Regions from separate parts of the Pseudarthrobacter sp. IC2-21 genome, predicted to be linked through region 1. Evidence: riboswitches for the same ligand, from Rfam matches in the RefSeq annotation. Region 1 holds a riboswitch; each other region holds the start of a gene.
The links. Region 1 has a riboswitch for S-adenosylmethionine ahead of SBP01_RS18100 (DUF1737 domain-containing protein). Riboswitches for the same ligand answer to the same signal wherever they lie in the genome.
Positions count from the first base shown of each region.

Region 2: it holds a riboswitch for S-adenosylmethionine, as region 1 does, so the genes downstream of both, SBP01_RS12340 (aminotransferase class V-fold PLP-dependent enzyme) here and SBP01_RS18100 (DUF1737 domain-containing protein) in region 1, are expected to answer to the same signal.
Region 3: it holds a riboswitch for S-adenosylmethionine, as region 1 does, so the genes downstream of both, SBP01_RS02525 (cobalamin-independent methionine synthase II family protein) here and SBP01_RS18100 (DUF1737 domain-containing protein) in region 1, are expected to answer to the same signal.

Region 1 covers NZ_CP139145.1:3,904,755-3,912,502, reverse strand. Annotated here, with positions in the region: gene SBP01_RS18125 (glutamate--cysteine ligase) at 1-453, shown strand, start outside; gene SBP01_RS18120 (LysE/ArgO family amino acid transporter) at 504-1,127, opposite strand; gene SBP01_RS18115 (LysR family transcriptional regulator ArgP) at 1,197-2,090, shown strand; gene SBP01_RS18110 (O-succinylhomoserine sulfhydrylase) at 2,087-3,295, opposite strand; gene SBP01_RS18105 (rhodanese-like domain-containing protein) at 3,296-3,706, opposite strand; gene SBP01_RS18100 (DUF1737 domain-containing protein) at 3,703-3,978, opposite strand; SAM riboswitch class IV at 3,991-4,105, opposite strand; gene SBP01_RS18095 (hypothetical protein) at 4,212-4,706, shown strand; gene opgC (OpgC domain-containing protein) at 4,825-7,293, shown strand; gene SBP01_RS18085 (long-chain fatty acid--CoA ligase) at 7,363-7,748, opposite strand, start outside.
Region 2 covers NZ_CP139145.1:2,679,107-2,686,854, reverse strand. Annotated here, with positions in the region: gene SBP01_RS12365 (CrcB family protein) at 1-370, opposite strand, end outside; gene SBP01_RS12360 (fluoride efflux transporter FluC) at 401-799, opposite strand; gene SBP01_RS12355 (metal-dependent transcriptional regulator) at 815-1,540, opposite strand; gene SBP01_RS12350 (class I SAM-dependent methyltransferase) at 1,572-2,330, opposite strand; gene SBP01_RS12345 (MFS transporter) at 2,447-3,835, shown strand; gene SBP01_RS12340 (aminotransferase class V-fold PLP-dependent enzyme) at 3,864-5,303, opposite strand; SAM riboswitch class IV at 5,339-5,452, opposite strand; gene hisN (histidinol-phosphatase) at 5,612-6,424, opposite strand; gene SBP01_RS12330 (ribosome small subunit-dependent GTPase A) at 6,479-7,594, opposite strand; gene aroA (3-phosphoshikimate 1-carboxyvinyltransferase) at 7,578-7,748, opposite strand, start outside.
Region 3 covers NZ_CP139145.1:532,570-540,317, forward strand. Annotated here, with positions in the region: gene SBP01_RS02520 (uracil-DNA glycosylase) at 1-600, opposite strand, end outside; gene SBP01_RS02525 (cobalamin-independent methionine synthase II family protein) at 813-2,021, opposite strand; SAM riboswitch class I at 2,032-2,133, opposite strand; gene SBP01_RS02530 (adenylosuccinate synthase) at 2,392-3,681, shown strand; gene SBP01_RS02535 (YegP family protein) at 3,917-4,288, shown strand; gene SBP01_RS02540 (RNA polymerase sigma factor) at 4,538-5,089, shown strand; gene SBP01_RS02545 (hypothetical protein) at 5,086-5,958, shown strand; gene SBP01_RS02550 (CoA-binding protein) at 5,969-6,463, opposite strand; gene SBP01_RS02555 (O-acetylhomoserine aminocarboxypropyltransferase/cysteine synthase family protein) at 6,460-7,748, opposite strand, start outside.

The DNA of each region.
Region 1 (7,748 bases):
GCCCTGATCGCCGTGCTGGTACGGGCCCTGGTGGAGACGGCCAGCCGGGAATGGCGCGAGGGGGTGGAACCGGCCCCGGTGCCCACCGTGCTGCTCCGGATGGCGGCCTGGCAGGCGAGCAGCAGCGGCCTGGGCGGCGAGCTGCTGGACTTCGGCACGTTCCGGCCCGCGCCGGCGGTGGACGTGGTGCGTGCGCTCGTGGATTACCTGGCGCCCGTGCTCGCCGAACAGGGGGAGCTGTCCCTTGCCAGGCAGGGTGTGGAGGACATCATTTCCCGGGGTACCGGTGCCGCCGAGCAGTGCCGCGTGCGGGAGGCGGCTGCTGAAGTGTCGCCTGAGGACAGCGGGCTGGGCGCCGTTGTTGCCCACGCCGTGGGCATCACCATGCGCGGCACATCCGGCATGACTGAGGTGGATGAAGTTCCGGACCTGCTGCGCGTGCGGCAGGTCTGAGAGGTTCAACAGCTTCTCCGGCCCATTCCCTTTTGTGCTGCCGTGGTTTGTCAGCCGCCGACAGCCAGCCGTATCCCCAATGTCAGCATCACGGCAGCCACGAGGCCGTCCAGAATGCGCCAGGAGGCGGGCTTCGCGAAGAAGGGCCGCAGCGCGCGGGCCCCGAAGCCGAGCGCACTGAACCACGCCACGCTGGCTGCGATGGCGCCGGCACCAAACCACCACCGCGCGTCATGCGCCTGTTGGTTGGCCACGGATCCCAGCAGCAGGACGGTGTCGAGGTAGACGTGAGGGTTGAGCCAGGTCAGGGCGAGCACGGTGCTGAGTGCGGCGCCGAGGCCGACGGCGGGCTGCCGGGCGGCCGCCGTTAGGGCGCCCGGATGCAGCGCCCGGCGCGCCGCCATGACGCCGTAGGCCAGCAGGAACGCCGCTCCGGCGAACCGGACCACGTCCACCACCATCGGGTTCGCCTGCAGCAAGGCCCCCACCCCGGCGATCCCGGCCGCGATAAGGATGGCATCCGAGACGCTGCAGATGAGGACGACGGCGGCCACATGCTCACCGCGGATGCCCTGCCGCAGGACAAAGGCGTTCTGGCTGCCGATGGCCACGATGAGGGCCAGGCCGGTGCCGAAGCCAAGCGCTGCGGGCGCGAGCAATTCTGTGGAGTCCATATGGTTCAAGGTACGGTCCGGCCTAGGATTACTCCAGCTAAACATTCTTACTTATATGAAGGAAAACTAATGAAAGCGTTTCAGCTGGAGCACCTCAGGACCTTTGCCGCGGTGGTGGAGGAGGGCACCCTGGAAGCGGCAGCCCGCACCCTGCACGTCACGCCGTCGGCGATTTCCCAGCGGCTGAAGGCGATGGAGGATGCGGCCGGCCAGATCCTGCTGCAGCGCACCAGTCCGGTCCGGCCGACTCCCGCCGGGGAGGCCGTCCTGCGATTTGCCCTGCAGGTCAGGCAGCTGGAGGGGGATGCACGCCAGGAGCTGGGCGGTGGCCAAAGCGGACCGGGCGCGCCCATCCCGCTGGTGGTGAATGCCGACTCGCTGTCCACCTGGTTCCTGCCGGCGCTGGCGAGTCTTCCGGGGGAACCGGGCGTCTGTTTTGAACTCCGGAGGGAGGACGAACAGCATTCCACCCGGCAGCTGCGCACCGGCGCGGTCATGGCAGCCGTGACCGCCACGCCGGAGCCCGTTCCGGGGTGCAGCGTGGAGCCGCTGGGGTCACTGCGGTACCGTGCGGTGGCCAGCCCGGCCTACGTGCGCCGCTGGTGGCCGGACGGGTCCGGCCTCGTGGCCGGCAGCCGGTCACCGGTGGTGGACTTCGACCGGAAGGATGACCTGCAGGCAGGATTCTTCCGCGCGCTGACCGGCACTGACTTGGCGGCGCCACGGCACTACGTGCCGTCGTCGGCCGAATTTGCGCAGGCCATCCGGCTGGGACTGGGCTGGGGGCTCCTGCCCGAGCAGCACTGCCTGGCCGGTCTCGGGAGCGGGGACCTCGTGGAACTGGCGCCGGACAACCCGGTTGATGTTGCGCTGTACTGGCAGCGCTGGAAGATCGACTCCCCGGTCCTCAACCAGCTCAGCGCGGCAGTCCGGGAGGCGGCGTCCAGCCAGCTTCGCCGCTAGACGTGCTTGAGCGCCTGTTCGAGGTCCCCGATGAGGTCATCCACGTCCTCGAGCCCTACGGACAGGCGCACCACGCCGTCGCTGAGCCCGATCGCGGCGCGGCCTTCCGGGCCCATGGCGCGGTGCGTGGTGGTGGCCGGGTGGGTAATAAGGGACTTCGCATCACCTAGGTTGTTGGAGATGTCGATGATCCGCAGCGCATCCAGCAGTGCGAAGGCAGCCTCCTTGCCGGAGCGGCCGCCCGTTGCCGCGAGTTCCAGGGTGAGCACGGTGCCGCCGGCCTTCATTTGCCTGGCGGCCAGCTCATACTGCGGGTGCGACGCCAGCAGCGGGTACCTGACCCAGCTGACGGCGGGTTGCTGCTCGAGCCATTCGGCGAGCCGCAGCGCGGACGCGGACGAATGGTTGACGCGCAGGGCCATGGTTTCGAGGCCTTTGGTGAGGACCCAGGCGTTGAACGCGGACAGGGCCGGACCGGTGTGCCGCATCAGCTGCTTGACCGGGCCGTTGATGAACTCGGCCGTGCCCAGGATGGCACCGCCCATCACGCGTCCCTGCCCGTCGATGTGCTTGGTGCCGGAGTAGACAATCACGTCAGCGCCCAGCTGCCCGCAGCGCTGCAGCAACGGGGTGGCGAAGACGTTGTCCACCACCACGGTGGCACCCGCCGCGTGCGCCAGCTCGCTGACCGCGGCGATGTCCACGATTTCCTGCATGGGGTTGGACGGCGATTCGAAGAACACCGCCGTCGTCGGCTCGGCAAGCGCCGCCCGCCACTGCTCCAGGTCCGGGCCGTCCACGAACACCGTCTCCACGCCCCAGCGGGGCAGAATCTCATTCAGGATCACAAAGCATGAACCGAACAGCGAGCGGGCGGCAACAACCCGGTCACCGGCAGCCAGCAGGGCACCCAGGGCGGTGAACACCGCTGACATGCCCGACGCCGTCGCGAAGCATGCCTCGGTGCCCTCCAAAAGCCGGAGGCGTTCCTGGAACGTGGCCACCGTGGGGTTGCCGTAGCGGGAGTAGACAAACCGTTCATCCTCGCCGGTGAACGCGCGCTCGGCGGCGGCGGCGGACTCGTAGACGAAACCCGAGTTCAGGAAGATCGGCTCGGTGGTTTCCTGGAACTGCGTGCGGTCCAAACCGCCGCGGACCGCCTGGGTGTCGGGGCTCCAGCCGGCAGCTTCGTCGTTGAAAGTCATTTATTTGCTTCCGAGGTTGGTGGGCAGGCCGCGGTTTTTCCAGCCGTTGACCGTGCGCCCGCCGTAGCGGTCCGGCTCGCCTTCGAAGCCCTCGAGGACGTTGTAGGAGGTGAATCCGGCCTGCGTGGCGGCAAGGGCGGCGGCGATGGAGCGCTGGCCGGAGCGGCAGAGGAAAACCAGTTCGGTGCTGGTGTCCTCCGGCGCCTGCTGCTTCAGCTGGTCAACAAAATCCGGATTGGGAATCCCGCCCGGGAAGGTCCACGGGATGAAGAGGGGATCGTTTTCGGTCGCCTTTGTGTCCGGGATGCCGATGTGCGCCCATTCGCCCTCAGTGCGGACATCCACCAGGATGGCGCCCTGTTCCAGTTTGGTCCAGGCCTCCTGCGGCGTGAGGTCTCCGGCGTAGCTCATGCGTGGCCCTCGCCGTCGAACTCAAGATCGTCGCCCGCCTCGAGATCCTCCACGGCGGTGGCGACGGCGGCATCCGCACTGGCGATGGCCGCCGGAAGGATGAGGGCCTGGGCAACGATCACGGCGGTGCCGTTGAACGTCGCGGCCGGGCTGCCGTGCAGGACGTACCCCTCGGCGAGGGCGGCGGAAATCCGCTCACAGAAGGTGCGGTCGTCCGTGCCGGTGATGAGCCGGTAGGACAGTTTTTCCTCGGGAACAGGTGCGTCGGACACGACGATCTCCTTCTTTCACGCTTGCAGCTCGAATGGGTCGATATGCCGAGTATTCACCTGAGGCACCCCGCCGCGATAGGAGGGTTGCCGACCGGCCAGTCAGGGCTTGGCACCGGTTCTCATTACTCCCCAAAAACGTAACACCCGGCCCGGCCCGCCGCACGGCCGCCGGCGTCATGTTCCGTAACCAACACGTGCTTCCATCCGCCGCTACCGGGCACAACAATCGGACCATGGGCAAAGACCGGGGGAATCGCCTGACCGTCGCGTGGCCGCGCCTCATCACCGTGGTGCTGTGTGCCGCGATTCTCACGGCCGCCCTCAACAGCTGCCGGAACGTTGTGGCACCGCCGCCGTGCATGCCGCCCGCGTTCACGGTGATTCCGGCGGAAGTGAAACCTGGGGACAGGGTGACGGTCAGCGCCCCGGACGCCGGCTGTGATGCGCGCTACGGCCAGGCTGCCCGGGTCCGGGTGGAACTGCTGAACGCGGCCGGCACGCCCGTGCTGGATGAGCTCGCCCCCATGACCGACGACGGCGGCTTCACTTTGGTGTTCACCGTCCCGGCAGACATGTCCCCGGGGGAAGCCGGCGTCACCGCGTATCCGTACAACCTGGATTGGTGCGATGACACCGGAGTCAACAACCGGGCGGCCGCGGGGCCGCCGACCCTTGTCCGGGTCTCCTGCGCCCAGCGCCTGGTGCCGCTGGTGATCCTGGCCGGCTGATTCGGGCGGCGTTGACCGGGCGGCGTTGATAGGGCACTGCCTGCGAACACCGATAGAGTTCTCGCGGTGGCAGCGGCCGCCAATTACATGACCGTCCGGGGGGAAGGTTCACACCAGCATGCCTACAGCCACCACACTTTGGCGCGTGCCGCCGTCGGACATCCGGAGGCGCCGCCCGCTGTTGGCGGCGCTCCTCGCGGCACTCTTCCTCCTGGTAAGCCTGGCACCCGCGGGCGCAGCGAACGCGGCCGAGCCGGAGCCGGCGAAGGGCAAGCCCCTGCTGGGGGCCGTCCTGGAGTGGGGCGAGGACTCAGCGCAAAGGTTTGCCGAGCGGCTTGGTGCTGCACCGGCCCTGCTGGGGCACGAGATCTCCCTGCCTGTGGGGCCCGGCGAGGAACAGGACATCCGCGAGTCCCTCGGCCAGGCCGCTGGCCAGGGTTCCCACGCGATTCTCACGGTGCGGCCCACCGCAGCACTGGACCAGGTGGACGCGGCCGCCGCCAAAAACTTCGCCGCCAAGGTGGGGGACCTGACGGCTGGCTTCAAAGGCGCCGTCCTGATCCGGTTCGCCCCGGACATGAACTCCAGCTGGGTGGAGTGGGGCCAGCAGCCGGCCGCCTACAAGACGGCTTTCCGGAACGTTGCCGCGGCGTTCAAAACGGCGGACGACGCCGGCACGGTCATGGTGTGGCAGCCGTACCTTGGGCGGGACTACCCCTTTGAACGGCGCCGGAACGCTCCCGCCCCCGGGTCCGAGGGTTTTGCCCTGCTGGACACCAACGGCGACGGAAACTGGAACGGCGCGGATTCCGCGTACGCGCCGTACTACCCCGGCGATGACGTGGTGGAGTGGGTGGGGCTCACCGCCTATCACGACGACACCGGCGGCAACTCGGCCGTGAACACCGTCCCCGCTGCCGGCGAGCTGTCCGCGATGCTGACGCAATCCGGCAATGAGAATTTCTACGCCGCCTACGCCGCCGGGCGGAACAAACCCATGCTCCTCCAGACAGCGGCCTTCTACAGCCCGGCCGCGGGCGGCGCCGCGGAATCCGACATCAAGACATCCTGGTGGGACCAAACCCTGGCCGCCGCCACCTCCGCTGAGTTCGCACGCATGGCGGCAGTCGTCTGGGATGAGCGGACCAGCACGCGGGACACCGGAGTGATCAGCATCGACTGGCGGCTGACGGGCAGGAGCGGCATTGCCGAGGCAGCGGGCAAGAGACTGACGGAATCGGGGCTCACCACCGGGCCGGTGACGGCTGTCAGCGGGGGCCAGCAGGCCGCCCGCGCCAATTCCCTCTCCGGGGCGGCGGCCTGGAGCGTCGCCGCTGCCATGCTCATCATCCTGGTGGCCCTGTGGCAGCTGCCGCGGCGCATGGGGGCGGTGGCCGGCTGGGGCTATGGCGTGCCGTCGAACCGGGACTCCCGCGTTGACCTCCTCCGCGGGCTGGCCATCGTTTTTGTGGTGGTCAACCACCTGGGCATGACATCGCTGTTCCAGCTATTCACCCAGGAGGCCGTTGGGTTTGTCTCCGGCGCCGAGCTGTTCGTCCTGTTCTCCGGACTGGTGGTGGGGATGGTCTACGGCCCGCGGGTCAAGAATGATTTCGGCAAGGTGGTTGACCTGACCTCCCGCCGGGCCGGCAAGCTGTACGTGACTGCCCTGGCCGTCCTGGTGGGCGTCTTCCTGCTTTCGCTGCTGCCGTTCTTCCAGACCGACGCGCTGACCACGTACGTGGACCAGGGAACCGGCGGCGCCGGGCACAACGCCGTCGGCCGTACCTACGATCTGTACGCCGGCATGGAAACGCTCCTGCAGTTCCCGGTCCCGGCCCAAGTCCTGCCCGCCATCATCCTCCTGCAGTTCGGGCCCTGGCAGTTCAACGTGATGGGGCTCTATGTGGTGCTGCTCCTCGTGAGCCCGCTGATCCTGGCGGCGCTCAACCGCGGCAAGGCCCTGTGGGTGCTGGCCGGGACGCTGGGCCTGTATGCGGTGGGCGCCGCCACCCGGGTCAGGCTGCTGCCGTCCCAGTTTGAGGACTCCTTCCCGCTGCTCGTCTGGCAGGTGCTCTTTGTCCTGGGGCTCGTGGCAGGCTTCCACCGGCACCGCATTATTGCCTGGTTGTCGGCACACCACTGGGTAGTGGTGGCGTCCACGGTGCTGGCGTTTGTTTTTGCGTTCCTGTCCTGGTGCAACCCTTACCTCGCCAACGGTTTCGACCTGCGCCTGGCCATCATCCCGGACGCGTCCTACCGGGTGATGTACGACGCCTTCTTTGCCCGCACCTACCTGGACCCGGGCCGTTTGCTCAATGTCCTGGCCCTGGTGGTGGCCTCCTACGCGTTCCTCACCGCGTACTGGAAACCGGTGGAGCGGGCCCTGGGCTGGTTCCTCATTCCGCTGGGGCAGGCCACGCTGTACGTCTTCATCCTGCACGTGGTGCTGATCGCCGTGATTGCCAACATCCCGGTCCTCCAGCAGGGACACATTCTGATCAACACCGCGGCGTACGCGGCGATTCTGGGCCTGCTGTGGGTGATGGTGAAGAAACGCGTCCTGTTCGGGATTATCCCCACCTGACCTGCCACTCGCCGGCCCGCTCCCCTCAGGGCCCGTCCCAGGACGTGCTGTCGCCTTCGTATGCGCCGCTTACGGGGCCTGGTGACGGGCGGTGAGTTCCCGCTTGAGGACCTTGCCGCTGGGACCGGTAGGGAATTCCGTGACCAGGGTGATGATCCGCGGATACTTGTAGGCGGCAAGTTCCGACGCGGCGAAGTCCCGCAGCTCATCAATGCTGGCGCTGCTGCCCGGATTAAGGACGACGGCGGCCGCCACCTCCTGCCCGTGTGTTTCGTCGGGGACGCCATAGACGGCAACGCTGAGGACCGCCGCGTGCCGGCTGAGGACTTCCTCCACCTCCCGCGGGTAGACGTTAAAGCCGTTCCGGATAATCATCTCCTTCTTCCGGTCCAGGATCCGGAGGTAGCCTTCCCCGTCCTTGGTGCCCAGATCGCCGGTCCGGAACCAGCCGTCCA
Region 2 (7,748 bases), 1.2 Mb from region 1:
CCGCCGCAGCAGCGCCGGCGGCCAGATTGGCACCGATGTTGAGGGCTGCGGCACCAAACCGTGCTTCACTCAGGAGGCGCACGGTCGCAGTGGTCCAGGAACTGAACGTGGTCAGGCCGCCCGCAAACCCGGTAGCGACGGCGGTCTGCCACTCCGGTGCCATGCCAAGCTTTCCGGTGACGCCGATGGACAGTCCGATGATGAGGCATCCGACGACGTTGACCACCAACGTGGCCCATGGCCAGTGCCGCGGTGTGCCGGTGCTGCCGATGGTCTGAAGGTGGGTACGGTGGGCGAACCAGCTGTCGACGGCGAAACGCAGCAGCGCACCTGCCACACCAAATACTCCCACCAGGAGCGCCCCGGTCACAGGAGCGCCCCGGTCACAGGAGCGCCCCGGTCACGATGCCACCCGGTCTGCCACGAGCCGGCCCGTCCGCCAGCCGCCGGCCGCAGCCCCCAGGCCAAGCAGCAGCGACAGTCCCAGATAGACCAGCCACACGGGATGCTCCCCGGCCCGTGACAGGTGGTCAATCGAGAAGACCACTGCCGAGAACGTGGTGAAGGAACCCAGCAGCCCGGGGCCCAGACCGGCCCGGAGCCAGAACGCCGTGTGCGGGCGCGCCATCCACAAAGTGGTGAGGGCAGCCAGGACAAAGCTCCCGGCGACGTTGATGGCCAGCGTGGTCCACGGTACGGCTCCGGCAGCGTCCGGAAACGCGAGCCCCAGGCCGTAGCGCAACTCGGTTCCCACAAGCCCTCCCGCGCCCACGGCCAGCCACGCGCGCCATTCAGGCACCCCGCCCTGCTTCACTCAGCGGTCACCGAGGCTTTCACCGAGGCTGCAGCCGGCGTGGGGCCGGTCGGTGTGCACCCACAGTGCGGCCGTGATTTCGTCCGCGAGGTCGTAATCCCGCGACCTGCCTCCGTTTTGGATCCGCACCACCAGTGCCCCGCCGAACGGCTTGCGCCCCATGACCTCCACATCGGCGTCGAGGTCGATCTCCTCTGCCGCAAGATAGCGGAGCAGGTCGGGGTTGTCGTCACTAATCCGGATGATGCGGCCGGTATGACCGGGATCGAGTTCACCGAGCAGGTGCGCCTCCGGCATCAGGACGGCGCCGTCCGCCGTCGGAATGGGATCACCGTGCGGGTCACGCTCCGGGTTGCCCAACTTCGCTGCCATCCGTTCGATAAAGGTGTCCGATACGGCGTGCTCGAGGAGTTCGGCTTCGTCGTGGACTTCGTCCCAGCTGTAACCGAGTTCCTGGACAAGGTACGTCTCGATGAGGCGGTGGCGGCGGACCATGGCCAGCGCCAGACGGATCCCGGCGGGGGTAAGCGTGACGGAGCTGTACGGCTTGTGGTCCACGAGCCCCTGGTCCTTGAGCTTGCGGACCATTTCCGAGACGGAGGAGTTGGCCACACCCAGGCGCTGCGCCAGCTGCGAGGATGTGATGGGCTTGTCCTGCCACTCCGTGAAACTGTAGATGACCTTGACGTAGTCCTCGATCGAGGAGGAGGGGGCGCTGGTCTTCACGACGTCAAGCCTACCCGGTGGCCCGAAGGCGTCACGCCTTTACCGCCCGCCACGTCAGGGTCAGGTAAGGCAGCCTGACGTCCTCTCCGGTGCCGTGCCCGAGATGCTCGTGGAGGTACCAGTCGAGGTTGGCCAGCACTTTCGCCCGGGTGGCCTCACCGGCACGCAGATAATAGCTGCGCGACTTGGTCAACTCCATAATGTCCGTGGTGCTGAGGCTGTCCTCCCACCGGGTCACATGGCTTTCCAACCCGGTAAGTTCCGGGCCCACCACAGGCCGGAAACCCGGTTTGTAGACGTCCCCGGCGTGCATGATGCGCGATAACCTGTGCACCCAGGGAACCGACGTATCCAGCTGGTTCCAGATCAGTCCCAGCGTCCCGGCCGGCCGCAGAATCCGCGCGAGCTCGGTGCTGGCCGGCAACGGATCGCACCAGTGCCAGGCCTGGGCAACGCTTACGACGTCGAACGCTGCCTCCGGGAGGCCTGTCGCCTCCGCAGTTCCCTGGGTGGCCGCCACCCCGGGATAGTGCGCCCGGAGCTGTTCGAGCATGTCAGCGGACGGGTCAACCGCGGAGACGGTGAGGCCACGCTCCAGCAGCAGTGCGGCGAATTTCCCGGTTCCGGCACCCACATCCACGGCGTCCCGGGCCCCTGCCGGGACGAGCCAGTCCGCCGAATCGGCAGGGTAGCCCGGACGCACGCGCTGATAATGCTCGCCGCCGTCCTGGAAGCTCTGTCCGAGCTCCAGGCGGCGGCCGTGGTCAAGCCTGGGGCCGCCCCGTGCCACGCGTGATCTCCTTCAGCTGATTTCCCTGGGTATTCTGCGGATTTAAAACTACCTGATGCCGGCGGACCGCCGCCGTTGCAGCGGCGGTGTTTACTGGAAGAGTGAGTTTCCCTCCGGTGACACGCGTTCAGAGACTGGTCCTTTGGATCTCGGTCCTTGCGTCCTTCGTATCCTTTCTGGACAGCAGTGTCATCAACGTGGCCCTGCCCGCCATCTCCCGTGACCTGGGCGGCGGCCTGACCACCCAGCAATGGGTGGTGGATGCCTACCTGATCACTCTGGGGTCCCTGATCCTGCTCGCGGGCTCGCTCTCAGACGTGCTCGGACGGATCCTTATTCTCCGGGCCGGGCTCCTCGGATTCGGGCTGACGTCACTGATGTGCGCATTTGCCCCCACCGCCGAAGTTCTGATCATTTCCCGGGCGCTCCAGGGCATCGCCGGGGCCCTGCTCGTCCCCAGCTCGCTGGCCCTCATCACCTCGCACTTTGACGGGCCGTCCCGGGCCCGGGCCATTGGACAGTGGACCGCCGGTACCACTGTTGCCTTCATCGCCGGGCCGCTCGTGGGTGGACTCCTGGTGGATTCTGTCGGGTGGCGCTGGGTGTTTGGCATCAACGTTGCACCGATTGCAGTGACGTTGTATCTCCTGGCGGTGCTTCGCACCCGTGATGTCCGCGAGGCCGGGGTGCGGATTGACTATGCCGGGGCCGTGCTGTGCGTGCTGGGTCTTGCCGGGCCGGTCTATGCCTTGATCGAACAGGCCACCCAGGGGTGGAGAAGCCCGGGCATAGTATGGCCCCTGATCCTGGGAGGCCTCTGCTTTGCGGCGTTCATCTGGCGCCAGGCACGGGTCAAACAGCCGCTCATGCCGCTGAACCTGTTCGCCGTCCGGAACTTTGCGGCAGGAAACCTGGCTACGACGTTCATCTATGCCGCGCTCTCCATCGGCGGATTCATCGTTGTACTTTTCCTGCAGCAGGTGGCCGGATACTCGGCGACCCTCGCCGCGCTCGCGCTGTTGCCGGTCAGCCTGCTCAGCATCTTCCTGTCTTCCTGGTTCGGTTCCCTCGCCGGCCGCCATGGCCCGCGGTGGTTCATGGCTCTCGGACCTGCCGGCGCGGGCCTCGGCTACTTCCTCATGGTGTCATCGCAAACACCGGTCAACTACTGGTCCCAGCTGCTGCCCGGCATCGTCCTCTTCGGGGTGGGGCTCTCGGCAACAGTTGCGCCGCTGACCGCGGCGATACTGGGCTCGATCTCTGAACAGCAGTCAGGCATCGGCTCAGCAGTAAACAATGCAGTCGCCAGGGTGGCGGGCCTGGTGGGCATCGCTCTCGTCGGACTCATCGCCGGGAAGCAGCTGGACCTGGACGGATTCCACCGGGTGCTGATCGCCACCGGCATCCTGCTGGTCATTGGTGGTGCGGTCTCGGCAGCGGGCATCAGAAACCCGGCGCGGACCGCGGCGCCTACAGGCAGCGCCGCTGCCCAGGCCCAGCCGTAGGGCCCGGACGTAGGAGCCAGCCGTAGGATCAGTCGTCGAGGCAGGGCGCGGCCCCGGCAGTGCCGGGTGTATTTGGTGCCCAGTGGGGGTAGGTCCGGGTGTCGTTGGCCGGAACCCAGCGGCCCGAATCCACCACGTAGTCCCAGCCCAGGCCGGCGCGGCGCAGCTGCTCCAGGCCGGCCAGCAGCCGTTCAGCGTCCTCCAGCCGGGACCCCACACCAAAACTTGCCCGCAGCGATCCGGATGGAAGACCCAGGCGCTTCAGCAGCGGGTGCGCGCAGAAGCGGCCGTCCCGCAGGCCCACACCGTGCTCTGCCGAAAGATAGGCGGCAACCAATCCCGCGTCGTAGCCGGCCACGGAGAAGTTTACGACGCCGATCGTGTCAGTCCCCGGATCGGTGTCCGAGAAGATCTGGTGGACCGTGACGCCGTCGACCTTCTGCAGTCCCTCCACCAGGAACGACCTGATGGCCGCCTCATGGGCATGCCAGCGGTCCTGGTCCAGGGACGCGATGACCTGGGTGGCGCGGGCCAGCGTGGCCGCACCCAGGACGTTCGGTGAGCCCCCCTCGTGCCGGGCCGGTCCGGTGGCCCAGCTGACGCCGTCGAGCTTTGCCTCCCTGACTGCGCCCCCGCCGGCCAGGTGCGGAGTGCCGGCATCAAGCCAGTCACTTCGCCCAATCAGGACGCCTGACCCGAACGGCGCGTAGAGCTTGTGGCCGGAGAAGGCCAGGTAATCCACGTTGTCAGTGCTGATATCAATGCGCCGGTGCGGTGCGAGTTGCGCGGCGTCCACCACAATGCGTGCCCCGTATTGGTGGGCCAGGTCGGCGAGGACACCGATCGGAAGGATCTCACCGGTGACGTTGGAGGCGCCGGTGACAGCGAGCAGGCTGACCCGGCCCTCCTGAAGTTCGGCGCGGAGGGCTTCGACGGTTCCGGCGATGGTGGGTGCAGCCACTACGCTGCGGTGCGGAACACCCTGCCAGGGCAGAAGGTTGGCGTGGTGCTCGATGTCCAGGTACAGGACGTCGCCGTCGGGCCGGCCGTCCGTGTGCGGCAGGCAGCCGGCGAGAAGATTCAGCGAGTCGGTGGTGTTGCGGGTGAAGATAACGGAGTCGTCCGGGCGCCCGCCCACGAAGTCCCGCACGATGTTCCGGGCGTTCTCGTAGACGGATGTGCTGAGCTGCGACGCGTAGCCGGCACCGCGGTGCACACTGGCGTAGAACGGCAGGATCTCGTTGAGGTAGGCCGACACGACGGACAGGGCAGGAGCTGACGCGCCGTAATCGAGGTTGGCGTAGCGAACCTGCCCGCCCTGGATCAGCGGCGCTTGAATTTCAGCGCCGGTGACGGCGGCGAGGGGGCGTCCGGCACTCGCTGCGCTTTCACCCGCAGCTGCTGCCGCACGGCTGTTCTGGACGGTATGGCTGTTCTGGACGGCGGGGGAGACGGTGGCAGTTGTCACGGAGACCTCACTTTAAAAGGACTCCCGGTGCCGGGAATCCGCGCTTGCCGGGTCCATTGAGGAGCGGCCTGGTCGTCACCCGGGGCACCCCGCCGCGAATGGAGGGTTGCCGGCCAGCAAACCGGGGTTTAGCGCTGGCACTCGTGACCTGTTAAAGAGCGTAGGACATGCCCGCCGCAGCGAAAAAGCGTGGCGGAATGTTAAGGGCTTTGTTACGTGAGTTCCGGAATTGGCAGAATCCCCGAAGATGCGAACGGCGGGCACCTCCGAAAGGAGGGGCCCGCCGACGATAATTCGGAAATGCGGGCTTACAGCAGGTCGTCCAGTTCCGGGTTCAGCCGCTTGAGTACCTCGGAGTGGAGGATGGAGTTGGTGGCCAGCGCGTTGCCGCCGAAGGGCCCGTCCTGGCCCTCCAGCGAGGTGAAACGGCCGCCGGCTTCAACGACGATGGGCACCAGCGCCGCCATGTCGTAGAGGTTCAGCTCCGGCTCGCAGGCAATGTCAACGGAGCCCTCAGCCACCATGCAGTAGGACCAGAAGTCGCCGTACGCCCGTGTACGCCACACGTCCTCGGTCAGGCCCAGGAACTCGTCCAGATTCCCGCGCTCCTTCCAGCCGCTCAGGCTCGAGTAGGACAGCGAGGCATCCGCAAGGTTGGAAACGTTCGAGACGCGGAGCCGGGTTGCCGCGGCAAGGGACCTGCCCATGTACGCGCCGGCGCCTTTCGCGGCCCACCAGCGCTTGCCGAGCGCAGGAGCACTGACAACGCCAACCACGGGTTCCCCCTCATCCACCAGGGCGATCAGGGTGGCCCACACGGGGACACCACGGACAAAGTTCTTGGTGCCATCGATCGGATCAATGATCCAACGCCGGGAGCCGTGCCCGGAACTGCCGAATTCCTCGCCGAGCACCGCATCCCGGGGGCGTGAGCGGGACAGCTGGCCGCGGATGGCCTCTTCGGCAGACTTGTCCGCGTCGGTGACCGGCGTCAGGTCAGGCTTGGTCTCGACGTGCAGGTCCAGGGCCTTGAAGCGGCTCATGGTCTGGTCATCCACGGAATCGGCCAGCACATGGGCCAGGCGCAGGTCATCGTTGTAGCTCGAAGCGGGTTGGATCATGGTTCCAAACTACCGTCAAACCGCCGCGGCGTTGGGGAGGTGGGCGTCCGCACGCTAGCCGACGGTGCCGAGCTCCTTGCTTTCCTGGCCTACAAGCCTCGGGTCAGAACCCAGCAGCCGCCGCAGTGAGGCCAGCCGGGCGGGGCCGGTTGGACCGGCCTTTCCCTCGGCCACCCATGAGTCCAAGCCGCAATTGACCGCAGCAGAGTTGTGTTTACAGCCACGCTCGCAGGCATCAGTGCCAGGCTCCAGGTCCGGGAAGGACCGCAGGATCCGATCCGGGTCCACGTGCGCCAGGCCGAACGAACGGATACCGGGGGTGTCGATGATCCAACTGCCCGCCGGAGCATCGGTCAGTTTCAGGGCCAGGGCCGACGACGACGTGTGGCGGCCGCGGCCCGTCACCGCGTTCACGCCGCCCGTTGCCCGTTCGGCGCCGGTGAGCGCGTTGACCATGGTGGACTTGCCGACGCCGGAATGGCCGAGCATCACCGTGACCTTGCCGTCCAGATACGCGCGAAGCTGCGACACAGCGTCACTGTCCAGCCGGGCCGACAGCCCGTCGTCGGAGCGCGCGTCGATGCCGGAAGCGGCGGAGTCGGCTGTCCGGCTGATGATGACCGGGAAGTCCAGGTGCTCATAATTCGCCAGCAGTTCCGCTGGATCCTTGACGTCCGCCTTGGTGACGAGCAGCAGTGGCTCGATCCCGGCGTCGTACGCTGCCACCAGGGCGCGGTCGATGAATCCGGTGCGTGGCTCCGGGTTGGCGGCTGCCACCACCACCACGAGCTGATCTGCGTTGGCCACCACCGCGCGTTCGATCGGATCCGTGTCATCGGCGCTGCGGCGCAGCAGGGTGCGGCGGTCCTGGATCCGGACCAGCCGGGCGAGGGTGTCGGGCTCGCCGGAGACGTCTCCGACGAGGGAGACGAAATCGCCGGCCACGACGGGGGAGCGTCGCAGCTCACGGGCCCGTGCGGCGATAATGATCCGTTCGTCACCCGAGTCCTCGCCCACCACGGCGGTGTAGCGTCCGCGGTCCACCGTGATGATGCGGCCGGTCACGGCGTCGTCATGGCTGGGTCGGTCCTTGGTGCGGGGCCGGGAGCCCTTTTTGCTGGGACGGATCCGGACGTCGGACTCATCCCACGAATCAGTGCTGCGCGCCACCGCTGGAACCTTCCGTTGCGTCGGCGGGAACCGCGTTTTGCGCCACCATTTCCGCCCACATCTGCGGGAACTCGGGCATGGTCTTGGCAGTGGTTCCGATGTCCTGCACTTCAATGCCCGGCACGGCCAGGCCCAGAATCGCCCCGGCGGTGGC
Region 3 (7,748 bases), 890 kb from region 1:
GGCGTCAGCGTAAACGACGCGCATTTCCTCGAGGTACTGTTCCTGCCGGGCAGGGGTTCCGGCGAATGCACGGCCGCTGAGGGACCGGACCTTGTAGGTCTTCAGGCCGCGGCGCCAGATCATGGGCACCTCGGTCTTCAGCAGCAGGTTGGCGAGGCGGTTGGCTTCGGTGCCATGGGCCACGATCACCGAGGCGCGGGGGACCAGGGCCAGGAACTTGAGCAGCGGCTTGAGGCCCGAGGAGATCTGGTCCGGCGTGAACTTGCCGTTGACCTCGCCGGGGGTGTGCCACGGGTGGACGTTCCACGGCATCACGAACTCCGGGCGCAGGCCCAGCTTCCACTGGATGCCGAGCATCCGGGTGGCGGCGTCGTCGTCGCCGGCGGTGATGAAGCCGGAGGGGTCCGCTTCCCCGATGTTGGAGTACAGGCTGATGATGCGGCACTCGTCGATGTCGTGCATGGGGTCGACGTACGGAACTTCGGTGTGGGGCTTGACGCTCTGCAGGGAATCGCACAGCTCGTTGACGGCCGCGACATTGGGCTCGTAACGGCGGCTCATGAGTTGTTCACGGAGGGATTCGGGGGCCAGGGCTGTCATATAGTGCAAAATCTCCTGCGGGGCTCGGTGCTGCGCCAATCCGGAAAATGGGCGCAGGGGGACGCGACCATTCCGGGATGGTTTGAAATGTGGTGTGGACCGATTCCTAGTCGATCTACACCAGTCTATCAAGCCCGGCGAAACGAAACGCCGGGCGCCCTCCACTAACTTGCAAGTGGACGGCGCCCGGCGGGTGGTAAGCGGTCAGGAACCTACCAGAGCCGTTTGGTGGCGCGGCGGGCGCCCTCCCCAAGGGCTTCCAGCTTGGCCACGGCAATCTGCGGATGGACCCGGCCGCCCAGCCCGCAGTCGGTGGACGCGATGACGCTTTCCCGGCCGACCAGTTCGGCGAAACGGACAATCCGGTCGGCCACGAGGTCAGGGTGCTCCACGACGTTGGTGGCGTGGGACACCACGCCGGGAATGATGGCCTTGCCTTCCGGGAGCTTGGTGTCCTCCCAGATGCGCCATTCGTGTTCATGGCGGACATTGGCTGCTTCGAAAGAGTACGCTCCTGCGTTCACCTGCAGCACCGAGCCGATGATGTCCGCAAAAGGAATGTCGGTAGTGTGCGGTCCGTGCCACGAACCCCAGCAGACGTGCAGCCGGATCTGTTCTTCGGGCAGGCCGCGGAGGGCCCAGTTGGTGGCCTCGACGCGCAGTTGGATGAATTTGAGGTAATCCTCCAGCGACGGTTCAGGGTTGATCTGGTCCCAGCTCTCGGCCAACGACGGGTCATCCAGCTGGACCGTCAGGCCCGCATCGATGATCGCCTTGTACTCTTCCCGCATCGCGTCCGCGCACGCGTAGACCAGTTCCTCGTCGGTCTTGTAGTACTCGTTGGACACCCGGGCGCAGGAGCCCGGAGAGAGCGACGCCACAAAACCGTCAGAAAGGCCTGCGGCAGCAAGCCCTGCCTTCAGGTTGGCGACGTCCGAGGCCACCAGGTCCTGGCCGGTGTACGTCAACGGAGCAACTATCTTGGGCTGTGCGACGCTCTTGCGGTGGGACAGGATGCCTGAGGAGGGGTCGTTATAGGCATCGTTGAACTTCTTCCGGTCCCGCCGGTCCGGGAAGGACGTGAGCACAATATTGCCGGGCGAGGACCGGTGAACCTCGGCGTCAGCCCAGCGGTCCACGTTGGTCGGCTCCAGGCCCCCCAAGCGGGAGAACGAGTAATTCCACCAGGCGCCGTAGTCCACCGTGCTGGACATGGCATGCCCGTATTCCCCGTCGTTCGGGATATCAATGCCGAGGTCCTTCTGCCGCTGGACCACGTCCACGACCGAGGATTTCAGGAGCTCCAGGAATTCCGGCGTGACCCCGCTGGACTCCTTGGCCTCATTTGCCGCAATCAGCTCAGGGGTGCGGGGCAAAGAACCTGCATGGGTCACGCGGACGTGGTCAGTGTTCAGGGGCATGGAAGCTTCCTTTCCATCGGTCCTGGCAGTAGCACCTCCGCGGACAGCAACGCCGCCCCCGAGGTTGCTGCGGTGTCAACGAGCCAGGTCTCTCGGCCGCTCCGGATGGGTTCTCCCACTTAATTCGATCTGACGGCCCTCGGCAAGTCGTCCCGGCTATATGTCGATTGTGTCTTCCTGCCGGTCCCCCCGGGCCGGACGGGGGGACAAAGTCCGTCATCGGCTAAACTTGGGTGGTAAGGGCCCCGGAACTCTTGCGTTTGCGTCGCCTCCCGGCGGACAGCACCTGAAACTTCGGGGCATTCTCATGTACGGCGCTGAGCCCTGGTAATCCCTCCGGGACCGGCCCGAAAGAATGGGGGAGGATCCCATGCCAGCAATCGTGATCGTAGGAGCCCAGTGGGGCGACGAAGGAAAAGGCAAAGCAACCGACCTTCTAGGCGGGCGTGTTGACTACGTCGTGAAGCCCAACGGCGGCAACAACGCCGGGCACACCGTCGTCGTAGGCGGTGAGAAGTACGAGCTCAAGCTCCTTCCGGCCGGAATCCTGAGCCCCAACGCGGTTCCGATCATCGGCAACGGCTGCGTGGTGAACCTTGAGGCCCTCTTCCAGGAAATCGACGGCCTGGAGGCCCGGGGCGCGGACACCTCCAAGCTCCGGGTTTCCGCCAACGCCCACCTGGTTGCGCCCTATCACCAGGTGCTGGACAAGGTGACCGAGCGTTTCCTCGGCAGCCGCGCCATCGGCACCACCGGCCGCGGCATCGGCCCTGCCTACATGGACAAGGTGGCCCGCCTGGGCATCCGGGTCCAGGACGTCTTTGACGAGTCGATCCTCCGCCAGAAGGTGGAGGGCTCACTGCGCCAGAAGAATGAACTGCTGGTCAAGGTGTACAACCGCCGCGACATCGAGGTGGAAGAGATTGTCAGCTACTTCCTCTCCTTTGCCGAGCGCCTGCGTCCCCTGGTCATCGACAGCACCCTGGTCCTCAACAACGCCCTGGACGAGGGCAAAGTGGTTCTGATGGAAGGCGGCCAGGCAACCTTCCTGGACGTGGACCACGGCACCTACCCCTTTGTCACCTCCTCCAACCCGACTGCCGGCGGCGCGTCCGTTGGCTCGGGCATCGGCCCCACCCGCATCTCGCGGTCCATCGGCATCATCAAGGCCTACACCACCCGCGTCGGTGCCGGTCCGTTCCCCACGGAGCTCTTCGACGAGATGGGGATGTACCTGCAGAAGACCGGCGGCGAGTTCGGCGTGAACACCGGACGGCCGCGCCGCTGCGGCTGGTACGACGCCGTGCTGGCCCGCCACGCATCCCGCGTCAACGGCTTCACGGACTACTTCGTCACCAAGCTGGACGTCCTCACCGGCATTGAGCAAATCCCGGTCTGCGTGGCGTATGACGTTGACGGCATCCGCCACGACGAAATGCCCATGACCCAGACCGAGTTCCACCATGCTGTGCCGATCTTCGAGTACTTCGACGGCTGGACCGAGGACATCACCGGCGCCCGGACCCTGGAGGACCTCCCGGAGAACGCCCGCAACTACGTGCTGGCCCTGGAAAAGCTCTCCGGCACCCGCTTCTCCGCAATCGGCGTTGGCCCGGACCGTGACCAGACCATCGTGGTCCACGACCTCATCAACGACTGACACGTGGGCCCACGCTACCGAGGGGCCCCAATCGAGCTTGCGGGATTGGGGAGGTAGCGGGGAGGACGTTCGACGGCGGCGGGTCACCCTGAGGGGTGGTCCGCCGCCGTCGTTGTGTGTGGATGGATGCAATTTACACAGGGTTAACGGTGCCGGTCTTGTGAGGGTGCAGCCGCGGCCAGCAGACTTTTTAACACGGAATGACCCAATCAGCACGAACCGGAAGGATGTTGTCATGGCCGGCATGTTTGAGGTTTTTCTCGATGCGGACTCACAATTCCGGTTCAGGCTCAAGGCTCCGGACGGTACGGTGATGGCCGTGTCCGGAGCTTTCCAGGACCGGCCTGCGGTGGCGGCCGGCATTGCCGCCGTCCGGGAATGCGCAGGAACGGGGCTCGTCACCGACCTCTCCGCCGCGCCCGGGCAGACGCCGGTCCACGCCCCGGTTCCGGTGCTGCACGTCACCGCACCGGCCGCCATGACTCAGGACGCTGCCCAGCAGGCCTGCGACGAGCAGTTTGTGCCGGTCAGCCGGGTCCGCGCCTTCGCCCACTTCAACGCGGTGCGGGGACGGATTTCCGGGGCCCGCTGGACGGGCGCCGTCTAGATAGGCACGGCTCCGGGTCCCCGGGCCGGGGCAGCTCCGAAAGTTTCCAAATCTTTTTCCGAGAGCGCGTAACCCCCGGCAGGTCCGGAACGATTACCCCTATGAAGCGCCGGTCTGAAACTTGTCCCCCATCAGGTTTCAGACTGGCTCTTTTGTTCCTCGCGGGTACACACGTTGTTCCGGGGCCATGCGGTTACCGGAGGGTAAAGTTAGCGGGAACACCGTCCCCCCAACGAAGGCCCTACGTCCGTGATCGATGCGCTGACAGACGCTGCCTTGCGTGCGCGTGCCCGGGATCCGGAACTTTTCAACGTTGTGTACCGAACCTACGCAGGGCAGGTCCTGGGCTACCTCACAGCCCGCGGGGTAGAAGATCCGGAGGCTGTTATGCAGGAAGTGTTCCTCGCCGTCCTGCCGCGGCTGGAAACGGTCACCGGTGGCGTGGCCGGGCTGCGGACCTTCGTCTTCTCGGTGGCCCACGCCCGGATGGTGGACGACCACCGGCGCCGGCGGCGGGCGCCCCTTGAGCTTCCGTTCGAACCCGACCTGGACGGGCGGGAAGAGACATCAGCCGAAGACACGGTGATGGAGCGCATCGCCCCGCAGGAGGTACAGGACCTCCTCAGCGTCCTCCCGGATGAGCAACGGGAGGTCCTGACCCTCCGCCTGGTGGCGGGCCTGACTGTCGAACAGTCAGCGGAAGTGATGGGAAAAAGCAACGGCGCCGTCAAACAGCTGCAGCGCCGCGCACTGATCCGGCTGCGCGAGCAGGCCGCAGTGAAGGAGTACGTAACGCCATGATGGCCAACACCAGCAGCCTGCTCGATACCGTGGACGAAATGCTGCACGACGCCGGCGAAACCGACCCGGCGCTCCGTGCCGCCCTGGTCTCGTTCGGAGCCCTCGGGTCCCTGCCGGTCCCTGAGCCGCGCCCTGACCTGGCTGCGCTCCTCTCGGCACAGACCACCCTGCTGGTCCGCCACCGGCTGCGCCGCAGGCACCGTACGGCTGCCGTGGGCCTTGCCGTGATCGCCGGTATGGGGTTGGGTGTCAGCGGAGTGGCAGCGACGGTGTCCACGCCGAAAGTGCATGCCAGCGCCTCCATCCAGCAGATGTTGCAGGACTGGGCCCCTGAATGGACCATTGCGGGAACTCTGGCCGCCGGCGGTCCCGCAGATAGTCAGACCGGGACGGCCGCGCAGGAGTCCGGCGCCGGGGATGCGGCGCCTGCCGGCCCCGGACAACCGGATTCGGAACCTGCCGAACGTAGCGTTGCCGGGCAGGAGCAGTCGGGGTCTGATGCCGAAACATCCGCAGAGGCGGAAACGGCCAACTCCGGACGGGGCGACAAGCACGATGCCGCGGACCGGGGCACGGATAACCCGGCGGCGGATGCCGAGGCAGTCCGCACCCCGGCTGGCGACAGCGCGTCACCGAAGGCGCCCCGCACAAACGGTGCCGGCCCGGCACAGAACCAGACTCGCCCGGCAGAAGCGCCCGGCGTTCCCGGCGGCACTCCTGCTGACGGGCTCGCAGGAACCGGGAAGCTCATGACCAACGCACCCTCGGACACCGCGAAGGCGGCCGTCCGCGCCCCGGCAAGGAAGGAAAAAACCGGAGCCGGCGATGCCGGCCCCGGTTCGATCTGGCTGAAGAAGTTCAACCACTAACCGCCTGCGGTCAGGACAGAAGCTGCCGGCGGGAGGAGATGACGCCGGTATCGAAGCCGGCCAGGTGCAGCCCGCCGTGGAACCGGGCGTGCTCGATCTTCACGCAACGGTCCATCACCACGTTGAGGCCGGCTGCCTCGGCGTCAGCGGCCACGGCCTCGTGCCAGGAACCCAGCTGCAGCCACAGGGTCTTGGCACCGGCAGCGATGGCTTCATCCAACACGCCGGGGAGGTCATCATGCTTACGGAAGACATCCACAATGTCCGGGCTTTCGGGCAGATCGGCAAGCGAGGCGTAGGTGGGCTGGCCCAGGATCTCCTTGACCACGGGATTTACAAAGTAGACCTTGTACCGCGTGGACGACTGCAGGTAGGTGGCAACAAAGTAGCTGGCACGTGAGGGCTTGTCAGAGGCACCCACAATGGCAATCGACTTGGCCGAGCGCAGCAGGTTCAGGCGTTCCGGAGCGGAAGGGCCCTCCCAGGTGCGGGTTTCGATGCTCATGCGCGTGCTCCGATCGTGCAGGACTCGGCTTCGGGGGCGAAGCCTTCAGTGGTTGAGCCAGTCGAGGCGGCGGCTGCAGAGGCTTCAGTCAATGCCTGGTCCAGGTCCCACAGGATATCGTCAATGTCCTCCAGGCCCACGGAGATGCGCACCAGGTCCTCGGGAACGCCCGCGGACTGGAGCTGTTCCGGGCTCAGCTGCTGGTGGGTGGTGGAACCCGGGTGGATGACCAGGGTCCGCGAGTCGCCCACGTTGGCCAGATGGGAGGCCAGCTGCAGGGCTTCGATGAACTTCTGCCCGGCGGCGCGGCCGCCCTTCACGCCGAAGGAGAACACCGAGCCGGGGCCTAGCGGCAGGTACTTCTTGGCCCGTTCGAAGTGCGGGTGTGAGGGCAGGCCGGAGAAGTTGACGTAGGCCACGCGGGGATCGGCTTCGAGCCATTCCGCCACGGCCTGGGCGTTCTTCAGGTGCTCGTCCAGCCGCTGCGGGAGGGTTTCCACGCCCTGCAGCAGCTGGAAGGCCGAGAGCGGCGAAAGTGCCGGCCCGATGTCGCGCAGCTGTTCGCAGCGCAGTTTCGTGAGGAAGCCGTATTCGCCGAAGTTTCCCCACCAGGAGACGTTGCCGTAGGAGGCCACGGGCTCGGTCATGGTGGGGAACTTGCCGTTGCCCCAGTTGAACCGGCCGCTTTCGACGATCACGCCGCCCAGGGTGGTGCCGTGACCGCCGAGGAACTTGGTGGCGGAGTGGATCACGATGTCGGCGCCGTGCTCGATCGGGCGCACAAGGTACGGCGTGCTCAAGGTGGCGTCGACCACGAGGGGGATGCCGGCGTCGTGCGCTATCTTTGCCAGCCCCGCAAGGTCCTGGACTTCCGACGACGGGTTGGCCACCACCTCGACGAAGATGGCCTTGGTGTTTTCCCGGATCGCCGCGGCATAGTCCGCGGGGTCCGTGCCGGGTACGAAGGTGGTGTCCACGCCGAAGCGGCGAAGGGTGACATCGAGCTGGGTGACCGTTCCCCCGTACAGCTGGGAGGCGGCCACGATGTGGTCCCCGGCCTGGGTCAGCGCGGCGAAGGTGATGAACTCCGCCGCCATGCCGGAGGACGTGGCCACCGCGCCGATGCCGCCCTCCAGCGAGGCGATGCGCTCTTCGAACGCGGCGACGGTGGGGTTGCCGATGCGGGAGTAGATGTTGCCGTACTTCTGCAGCGCGAAGAGGTTGGCCGCATCCTGGGTGTCCTTGAACACGAAGGACGTGGTCTGGTAGATGGGCACCGCGCGGG